Regions from separate parts of the Bacillus sp. Marseille-P3661 genome, predicted to be linked through region 3. Evidence: riboswitches for the same ligand, from Rfam matches in the RefSeq annotation. Region 3 holds a riboswitch; each other region holds the start of a gene.
The links. A riboswitch is a leader RNA that binds a small molecule or an ion and turns the genes downstream of it on or off. The one in region 3 is predicted to bind cyclic di-GMP.
Positions count from the first base shown of each region.

Region 1: linked by a shared signal. The riboswitch ahead of C1724_RS03805 (type II secretion system protein) and the one ahead of C1724_RS25290 (DUF5667 domain-containing protein) in region 3 are both predicted to bind cyclic di-GMP.
Region 2: linked by a shared signal. The riboswitch ahead of C1724_RS16010 (alpha/beta hydrolase) and the one ahead of C1724_RS25290 (DUF5667 domain-containing protein) in region 3 are both predicted to bind cyclic di-GMP.

Region 1 covers NZ_LT965953.1:848,118-851,401, forward strand. Annotated here, with positions in the region: gene C1724_RS03795 (type IV pilus twitching motility protein PilT) at 1-332, shown strand, start outside; gene C1724_RS03800 (type II secretion system F family protein) at 334-1,542, shown strand; cyclic di-GMP riboswitch class II at 1,626-1,709, shown strand; gene C1724_RS03805 (type II secretion system protein) at 1,832-2,284, shown strand; gene C1724_RS03810 (hypothetical protein) at 2,358-2,909, shown strand; gene C1724_RS03815 (prepilin peptidase) at 2,925-3,284, shown strand, end outside.
Region 2 covers NZ_LT965954.1:995,666-998,949, forward strand. Annotated here, with positions in the region: gene C1724_RS16005 (CynX/NimT family MFS transporter) at 1-656, opposite strand, end outside; gene C1724_RS16010 (alpha/beta hydrolase) at 671-1,492, opposite strand; cyclic di-GMP riboswitch class I at 1,948-2,032, opposite strand; gene C1724_RS16015 (GlsB/YeaQ/YmgE family stress response membrane protein) at 2,247-2,501, opposite strand; gene gmd (GDP-mannose 4,6-dehydratase) at 2,736-3,284, shown strand, end outside.
Region 3 covers NZ_LT965953.1:1,611,306-1,614,589, reverse strand. Annotated here, with positions in the region: gene C1724_RS07505 (hypothetical protein) at 223-402, shown strand; gene C1724_RS26505 (SF0329 family protein) at 519-689, shown strand; gene C1724_RS07500 (SF0329 family protein) at 628-1,101, shown strand; cyclic di-GMP riboswitch class I at 1,294-1,379, shown strand; gene C1724_RS25290 (DUF5667 domain-containing protein) at 1,465-2,874, shown strand; gene C1724_RS07495 (DUF3231 family protein) at 3,133-3,284, shown strand, end outside.

The DNA.
Region 1 (3,284 bases), 760 kb from region 3:
CAACTATTGATCGAATTATTGATGTATTTCCGCCTAATCAGCATGCCCAAGTGCGCATCCAACTAGCATCAGTATTGGCCGCAATTATTTCACAGCGCCTTTTCCAAACTGCAGACAAAAAAGGGCGGAAAGCAGCTACTGAAATATTAGTGAATACAGCAGCTATTAAAAATTTAATTCGCAATGAAAAAATTCATCAAATACCGAGCGTCATGCAAACTAGCAAAGCAGCCGGAATGCATACTTTGGAGATGTCAATTAAAGATCTAGTAGAACACAAATATATTACTAAAGAAATGGCCGCTCCTTATTTGCAGGAAGGAGCTTTATAGAATGGCTTACTTTCGCTACAAAGGTCGCAATAAAACAGGAAAAGTAGTTCAAGGGCGAATCAAAGGCGATTCGCAAAAGGAGACAGTTCAACAGCTCCGTGAACAAGGAATAGCGGTAACTTCAATTGAGGAACTAACTAGCATTTTATATAAAGAAATTAAATTATTTGAAGGTCGTGTAAAATTACAGGATTTTGTCATTTATATTCGCCAGTTTTCAACTTTATTAAAAGCAGGGATTTCTGTTGTTGATGCAACAAATATACTATCACAGCAAACAAACAGCAAAGTCTTAAATGCAGCTTTAGTAGATGTAGAAGAAGGTTTGCGCGCAGGTAATCCCTTTTCAGATGTTGCTGAAAAGCATCGCAAAGTGTTTCCGTCGCTATTTATCAATATGATCCGGGCGGGAGAAGCAGGCGGTAATATGGATGAAATTTTAGACCGTCTCGCTGTTTATTATGAAAAGCAGCATAATACGAGAGCCAAAGTTAAGTCAGCGATGGCCTATCCCATTGTTGTCGGGGGAATTGCCGCTGTTGTCGTCATATTTTTGTTAGCAGCAGTAGTGCCAACATTTGCTAGCATGTTTCAGTCATTTGGATCAGAGCTGCCGCTCATTACAAGACTTGTTGTGAATGCTGGGAATTACTTCAAATCCCTTTGGTGGGTTTTTATTTTATTGGTTGTTGCAGCTTACTTTGGATTTACCACATTGCAACGTAATCCAAAAACAAAATATTACATTGATTATGCACTTATAAAAATACCGATCTTCGGTAAACTACTACAAAAAGCAGCGTTAGCAAGGATGACACGAACAATGGCATCTTTATTTGCGACTTCTGTTCCTATTCTCCAATCTGTTGCCATTGTTGAAAGAATTGTTGGCAACGAAGTAGTCGTGAAAGTGCTTAAGGAATCAAGAAACGCGTTAGAAACAGGCCAATCAATGGTAGGTCCAATGGAAAAGCATTGGATATTCCCACCGCTTGTTACGCAAATGTTGGCTGTTGGCGAAAAAACAGGTTCTTTAGACGTGATGCTTGATAAGGTTGCTGATTTTTATGAAACAGAGGTTGATCATGCAACAGACCAAATTAAATCGCTAATTGAGCCGTTAATGATTGTATTTTTGTCTGTTGTCGTCGGTGGTATTGTAGCAGCAATTGCGATCCCAATGTTTTCCATTTTCGAGCAAATTCAATAGGCTTAACAAAAATTTCACATTAAAGAAATAAATTTCTATAGATAATCTAAACAATTCTTTATATAATAGATTTAGTTCGAAAGTATTATATTGGAAGCAATGAAGAATCGTTCGTAAATGGGCACTTGGACGATTTGGAGCTACTAGTGCAACCGGCCAGTTTTATTTATAGAGATAAATATTATTGGCCTTTTTATTTTCCCAAAAATACACCACAGATTTTCAAATAAATTGGCTATAAAAAGAGAAAATAGCCAAAACAAACAAATGATGGAATAGGAGAGAAGAAATGATTAAAAAAATGAAACAGCTGCTTAAGAATAACAAAGGTTTTACATTAGTTGAATTACTTGCAGTAATCGTTATTTTGGGAATTATTGCAGCGATTGCTGTGCCGAGTATTGGGAATATAATTGACAATAGTAAAAAGGATGCACATGTTGCTAATGCAAGACAACTAATTGAGGCAGCAAGATTGAAGGTTGCATCTGAAGGAATTAATATTACAACTACTGCCACAGAGTTACAAATGACTGATTTAGTTAGTCAGGGCTATCTAGAATCTGCTCCTAAAGATCCAACCGGTACAGGATCATATACTGCTGGGGAAGTTTATGTACAAAAAAATGCCACTGGAATTATAGAATATTCAGTATGGCTAGATGGAGCAAACCATGATATTGGATCGGATGGTACTGGTGTTAAAGCAGCTGATCTTGATCGCACTGATGTAACAGGATAAATTTGAATTGACCACCGCATCAACCCCGTTGATGCGGTTTTCCACATCTACACCAAAAGGAGGTTCCCACAACATGATTCTAAATATTTTTTCCCTTGATCCTAATCGCCAAAAATATCCCTTAACAGAAACATTTGCGGTGATTGCGATTATTGGAATTTCGTTTGTTGTGGGAAATATTTTATTAGCGCGTGCCATCGAAATTTCTGAAAAGCATTCCCATCTTTTCAACGTAGATGCGATCACTCGTGTAATGCCCATCTACCTTGTTAGAGAACAGCCTTCTTTTAGTAGGGATGATTACTATAATGAGCATTCTTTATACTATACAGATATTTCATTAACAACACTAATTCAATCGAACTATATTCAAGGTGGTTTGGATTCGGAATCTTTTGATTCGATAACATCGCTTGATCAAGTGTACGGTGATCACTCATACATAAGAGTAATTAAAGTTAAGGATCAGGTAATATATCAAATTTATTTAACAGCAGTTGATCAAAAACAAACTTCGATCATAAATACAATCACAAATCCAACGCTAGTAGGAGAAAAGTCTATACAAACAATGGTGCCGATTGATACACTTGATACGGAAGATGTTGTTCTACCCAAATATTAACTTGGAATGATACCTATGAATTTTATTTTACTTATCTATATAGGAATTGTTGGCCTTGTATTAGGATCATTTTATAATGTTGTTGGTTTGCGGGTGCCGCAAAAATTGTCGATCATCAAACCACGCTCTCATTGTCCAAACTGTCAACATGAACTAACAGCCACGGAGCTGATTCCTGTTTTTTCTTTTATATTACAAAAAGGAAAATGTAAAAGCTGCGGTATGAAAATTTCGTGGATATATCCAGTTTTTGAAATTATGACGAGTTGTTTATTTGTGTTGTCTGCGATTCTGATCGGTTGGACACCAGAGCTAATAGTTGCCCTGCTATTAATGTCCTTGCTAATGATCATTTTTATTTCTGACATTCATTAT
Region 2 (3,284 bases), on a different contig from region 3:
GAGCGCCATAATCGATTTTCTTTTAACTGAACGGATGTCGTCACGGTAGGATTATTGCTTTTCTTGAGCTGCGGGATCCAAATAATTGCTGCTATTACTGCAAATAAGCCCCACGTCAGCAATGAACCTCTCCACCCTAACTGTAAATCTTCCGCTAGAATGACACTAAAGCCTGATCCTAACGCAGCAATCACAGCCATTGACGTTGTATAGATACTTGTCATTAGTCCTACTTTTTCAGGAAATTTATTTTTAATAATACCTGGTAATAAAACATTAGAAATAGCTATGCCTATCCCAATCAATGCAGTTCCCACGAATAATAATGAAATAAACCCACTTGAACGTATCAGAATGCCACCTACGAGTACCATTAAACCAACAAATATCATTCGTTCATTACCATAACGATGACCAAATTTTGGTGCTAAAATGGATAGAATCCCAAATGAAAGTAACGGAAGTGTCGTGATAAAACCAGCTAAACCAGCTGTGATCCCCGTATCTGCACGAATTAAACTAACTAACGGCCCAACCGATGTCAACGCTGGTCGTAAATTAAACGCAACCAAAATAATTCCTACTAACAATAGTGTTTTCCCTACTGTTCTTGTTTCGGTATTTACTAAAGTTTGACTTTTAGTCTGACTTTGCATTATGAAAACTCCTTTTATTGAAATACCTCTTCTATCCACTTTTTTGTCATTTGATAGGTAACAGGATGAGATAATATCCCATCATGATTTGCTTCACTAATCATATGTACCTTCGCATTATTATACTTTGTAAATAGTGGGTGATATTGGTCAGCTACAAATTCCTCATCTTTATCTCCTACAAGTACTAATGTAGGTTTATGCAATGCTTTTAGACTATCTTTGTAAAGATGTGGAAAACGAGAGAAAAATAGTCGGTAACTCAGTTGAAGGGTTTCCCTGCCATGTTGAATATGCTCGGGCTTATTATTTGTATATACCATCCAATTGTTAAATTTAGTAATCCTAAGACGATTAAGGAGCATTAATGAAAGTAATTTAATGAAACTTACACTCGAGCTGCTATTTTCGTTTTTTTTCGGTGTTGTTGGAGCAAATGGATGAATAAAGGGTGCCAGCAATAAATATCCATGGATATGCTCGCTATATGAGCTTACTGCAAAGCGCAGTGTCGTACCTCCGCCAGCAGAGTGGCCGGCTAGAATGATCGTTGGGTTGTTATGTTTACGATTGATCCAATTTATGAAGTCCATTAAATCATCCTCATGCTGGCCAATATAATCCAAGTCCCCTCTCCGTATTGACTGCTTTCCATAACCACGTAAATCTGGTGTATATACATGCGCAAGATTTTCATTTGCAATAAAATCGGCGATCGGACTTAAATATTTATGATCTTCACTTATTCCATGGAGCAAGATCATCACGTTATCTGATTCTGCTGGATAATAGTGAAAAAACAGGTCACTTTTATCCCTTGCCTGAAAAGAGTCCATTGTTAAAATCCTCCAAATAATGAGTCTGTTAATATTATACTATGTTTTTTTAATATTACAATAATTCAGGCTACTAGAACAAAAACCAAAAACTACACTAACATACTTACCTATTTCTAAGACATGCCAGGGTTAATTTCTCTAAGGACACTAAAAAGTCCGCAACGTCTTCTTCTTTATCCTGCGAATATATTGCACTCGTACTATTTTTAACTCAAATAAAAAGCGCCTTAACCCAGAACAAAAAGTTCGTGAAGTAAGGCGTTTTTTTATATGCTAATATACTACCTAAAATCTAAACCATAATGAATTATTCCATTGATTTTAATGCTAATTTCCATTGGATATACGATAGTCCTCCAATTAACACCATTGTTGCTGCGATGGACAACCACATAGTAAAAACTCCCTTCCTTGAAATGTACCTTAATCGCACCTCGTAGGAAGTATCGTTATTCGGTAGCTGGCGAACATGGTCGTTTGACTTTAGCCCCTCTAGCTTTGCGTCACTGACTTTCGTCAGGTTTGCCACTTCGTACGATTTCGGTTGTGTTACTTATACCCATATTAGCAAAAAATCAAACTTGGAAATATAGATCAATAGTAACAAATTTTGTTGAAAAATTGGTGAAAAGGTATTTTTTTATTTCCTTGCATCTAAACTATTAGGTTTAAAGTCTCGATCATTCGCAGAATTTTAATAAATAATTATGTTATCCATTTATAGTCAAACTGTTTCAATATTTTTTTAAAATTAATCAAAAAGTCTCGCAATTAACCCTGCAACAATCACAACAATAATGGCCCCAATAAGTGCAGGGCCTAACCAAATACCCGCTACTACCGGGCCCCAAGACCCAAATAAATCTGGCCCTAGCCAAGCCCCAATAAACCCAGCGACAATAGCTCCGGCCCAACCTCCAGGCATCCCAAAAGGTGACAACTTATCCGCTACGATTCCTATAACCAACGCCATAACTGCAGTCAAAATAAAAGTAATTAGATCCATTTATTTTACTCCTTTTTGCTATCTTATGCAGTCTTGTATGGTTTGTTCGAATTATCTTTAATACTGTCCATGAGGAACAGCATGTTGGGAAATTCATATATATAACATTAGCATAGCATAGCAATACCAATTAAGCAGCTATATACATGCCCTTAGCGATATACACCTTCGTTATTACTTATTATTTTTCCTAACGAAGGTACTGCACTATTACCTTATAAATGGGGGGTTAGAATGAAAACAGCTTTAGTAACAGGTATTACCGGTCAAGATGGTGCCTATCTCGCAAAATTTTTATTAGAAAAAGGCTACAAAGTAGTTGGGCTTAAAGCCCGCAGAAGTTCAGAGACACATTGGAGATTATCCTTCTTAGGAATACAAGAAGATGTAGATCTAATTGAAGGTGATATTACAGATCCTTCCTCCCTTATTCGCGTATTAAAACAGACAATGCCTGATGAAGTTTATAACCTTGCAGCACAAAGCTTTGTTGGAACTTCATGGGAGCAACCTATCCTCACAGCAAATGTAACAGGGGTTGGCGTTCTCAACATGTTAGAGGCGATCCGATTAGTAAACCCGAGCATAAAATTCTATCAAGCTTCAACCAGTGAGATGTTCGGTTTAATTCAAGAACAAATGCAATCGGAAAAAACGCCATTTTACCCTAGAAGTCCTTACGGCGTCTCTAAATTATTTGGTCATTGGATGACAGTAAACTATCGTGAAAGCTTTCAAATGTTTACATGCAGCGGGATTTTATTTAACCATGAGTCACCATTA
Region 3 (3,284 bases):
ATAAGCTAGCAGTTCAGCGATTGGTATGTGATTATAGGCAAGTTGAAGTTAGGTTTTAATGAATGATGGACGGTAATAATTAGAAAGGAACGTTTTAAGAATAGTATTTACCAGAAGTAGGGTCTTATTACTTTTACTAGTATTGGAAAGAATTTGTGTTACTTTTTTTTGAAGTGGGACACTGTATGAGTTGACCCCCTGGTTCCTGTAATAAAAAAATACATGTTTATATGGGAAAATGATAATCTGTCAATTAGAATAGATAAAATTGTTAAGACCACTACATTAGAAGCCAATAGTAGTGGGTTAATGGCATCATATGTAACGGTTCATTTAAATGAAGCTGAATTAGAACAACTGATAAATGCGTTGAATGAAGCAAAAGGAAATTTAAAGGCTTAACTAAGCCTGTTAAAAGAATGCTTATTTATGTACTAAACCGTCCCTCTGTTCTGCTAAAAGACAGGATTGGTCAAGAAAATATTTAATAAATGTAAAGAAAATTACTGGAAACAGAGATGGTGATTGGATTGCAATGGAGTAAGACGAAAACAATATTAGAAAATTTTTTATGTGATAAATTAAAAGGACGTATTAAGATCTATGCAACGGTATATCGGAATTTCCATGATGGTCCAAGTAGGGTATGGATTACATTCGAAAAAAAAAGAAATACTAAGTGTTTCTGATGTTACATATGCAATAGCGCATGTGAAACTATATCAAAAGATGAAAGAGAAAAAGAACCTTAAAGGAATTCCTTATGATGATGATGTGGAGGTAATGTTTGCTTCTGAAGAACGACAACAACTAATAAAGTCCTCATCTGACGCTGAAGAAATCATGATAAATCAAAACATTTTTGAAAGTTATTTTCTTTATGCAGCCTTTATGGAATATGCTACTTTGTCTATTGATGAAGCGATGAATTCAGAAAATATTATTATTAAAGCTTATTCAATGTTAGATAGAAGGTTAGGTAAAAGAAGATTAGAAAAATTAGAATTGACCCAAGAAACACATCCTTTGATTGCGGACTTTTACAAGATAAGATGCGATGTTGAAGGATTAATGAGTGGTTCAGAGGGACAGGTCCATTGACGTCTTAAGAAGTAGGGCGGGTAAACCAGTCACTATATACCTCTTTTTATACCATTATTGGTATTTTTAGAGTGGGACACTGTACCTGTCCCTCTGGTTTTTTGGTAAAAAATAATACTATTCAGTTCCCTGTTTTTCTTATATATTATATTCAAATAGTGATGAGCGAATATGTGAGTTAGTTCGTTCCTCATTTGAAAAAGGCAAATCTATCGAAAGGTAGAGACTGCAAAGTTACAGATCTACGGTGAAAACACTATGATGGCTGGGCTACCAAATGAAGAATGGCGAAAAGACTCAAGTTTAATAGAGTTAATTCGAGATTCTTCCTTTACAAAAAACTGTGCTGGAGGGATTTTTTTTATGTTAAAAAATTACTTTTTATTCAATAAAAACGTTCGCAATGTACTTGCTACTAGTATGGTTGCGACAGCTTTCGCGTTCTCTTTAGGAACTATACAGGCTTTTGCGGAAGAAAATGAGCAACCAACTGAAACACAAGTAGAAGAAAGTGTACAACAAGATCAAATAGATGCAACAACTCAAGAATCAACAACAGACGTAGTTGTAGATGAAGTAACAGAATCTGAACTAGCAGATGAGACAACAGTACCTGAGATTGAAGAAGAAGTGACAGAAGATGATACTTCAGAGGAGTCACAAACAATAGAACAATCTGAAGAAGATACTTCTTCACTTTTACCTGGTGACTTTTTCTATTTTGCTAAAAAACTAATGGAAAATGTGCAATTGGCTTTAACATTTGATGGAGTAAAAGAGGCAGAATTGCTAGCTGCATTTGCAGAAGAGCGAATTAAAGAAGCAGAATCCTTACTTGCTCAAGGTGAGGAAGAATTAGCTAATGAGATTCTTCAACAAGCCATTGAACAACAAGAATTGGCATTGGAAAAATACGAGCAATCTCAATCATCTGAAGAAGCAAAATCTGTTACTGAAGAACCAACAGAAACAGTAGAGGGCGATATTGCACAGGAACAAGCTCCTGTTGATTCAGTGCGTGCCGCACTTGAAGCTAAATTCGCTGCTAACTTAGTTGCCTTACAGACTGTATTAGATAAAGTAGAAAATCCGAAGGCAAAAGAGGCTTTAGCGAAAAATATTGTAAAAGCACAAGAAAAATTTGAAGAGAAGGTAAATAAAAAATTAGCCAAGTTAGAAGAAAAAGAATTAAAGGCAGATACGAAACGTGCAAAACTTGAGACTAAGTTAGCATCAGGTGAACTAAATGAAGAAGAATACAACGAAGAACTAGTTGAACTAAATGAAGAGTTAGCAGAAGAAAAGGCTGAAGTCATGGAAGAAATTAATGAAGAGACCGATGAAGTTGTGGAAGGTGCTCTTAAAAAAGCAAAAAATGTAGATAAAGCTAAAAAAGAAGTACGTAACGAGGACAAAGAAAACGTGTCTGACCGTGAAGACGATGCACGTAAAAAGGCAGAAGAAAAACGTGAGGCTGTAAAAAAGGAAGAAGAAGCAAAGAAAAAAGCAGAAGAAAAGCAACTTGAAGAAACTAAAAAAGCCGAAGATCGTAAGCGTGAAGAAGTGAAGAAACAAGAGGAAAAACAACGCGTGGAAGCCCAAAAACGGGCTGAAAAAGAACGTGAAGAGGCTAGAAAACAAGAAGAGAAAGCAAGAGAAGCGGCAAAAAAAGCAGAAGAAAAACAACGTGTGGTTGCGAAAAAACAAGAAGAAGCAGCGAACAAAGCAGACGAGCGTAAACGTGAAGAAGTAAAGAAACAAGAAGAGCGTTAATATGAAAATGTTAAAATTCAACGTGAAGAAATAAAGTGATGATGAATAATTTCGACAGAGAGTAGGTGGTTAGATGCCTACTCTTTTGTTATGTGAATGACGAATTAAATGTGTGCAAGAAATAAAGATACAGATCCCCTTATTGGCGACTTATTTTTGTTATTCAACTAAATGGCTGCTCAGTAAAATAAGGGCATATCGAATAGGACTTTATAAATGGGGGATATTAACTATTAATTTGAATTAGGGGTGGCCTAAATGGAAACAATTAAGCCAATTAAAATTGGGTCGAATAAGATTAGTATGAATGAAAAACTAACATCAGCTGAGGTTGGAAAACTTTGGGCAACATATATGGGAAATAGTATGTCAAATTGTATTTTAAGCTATTACCTACAACATGTTGAGGA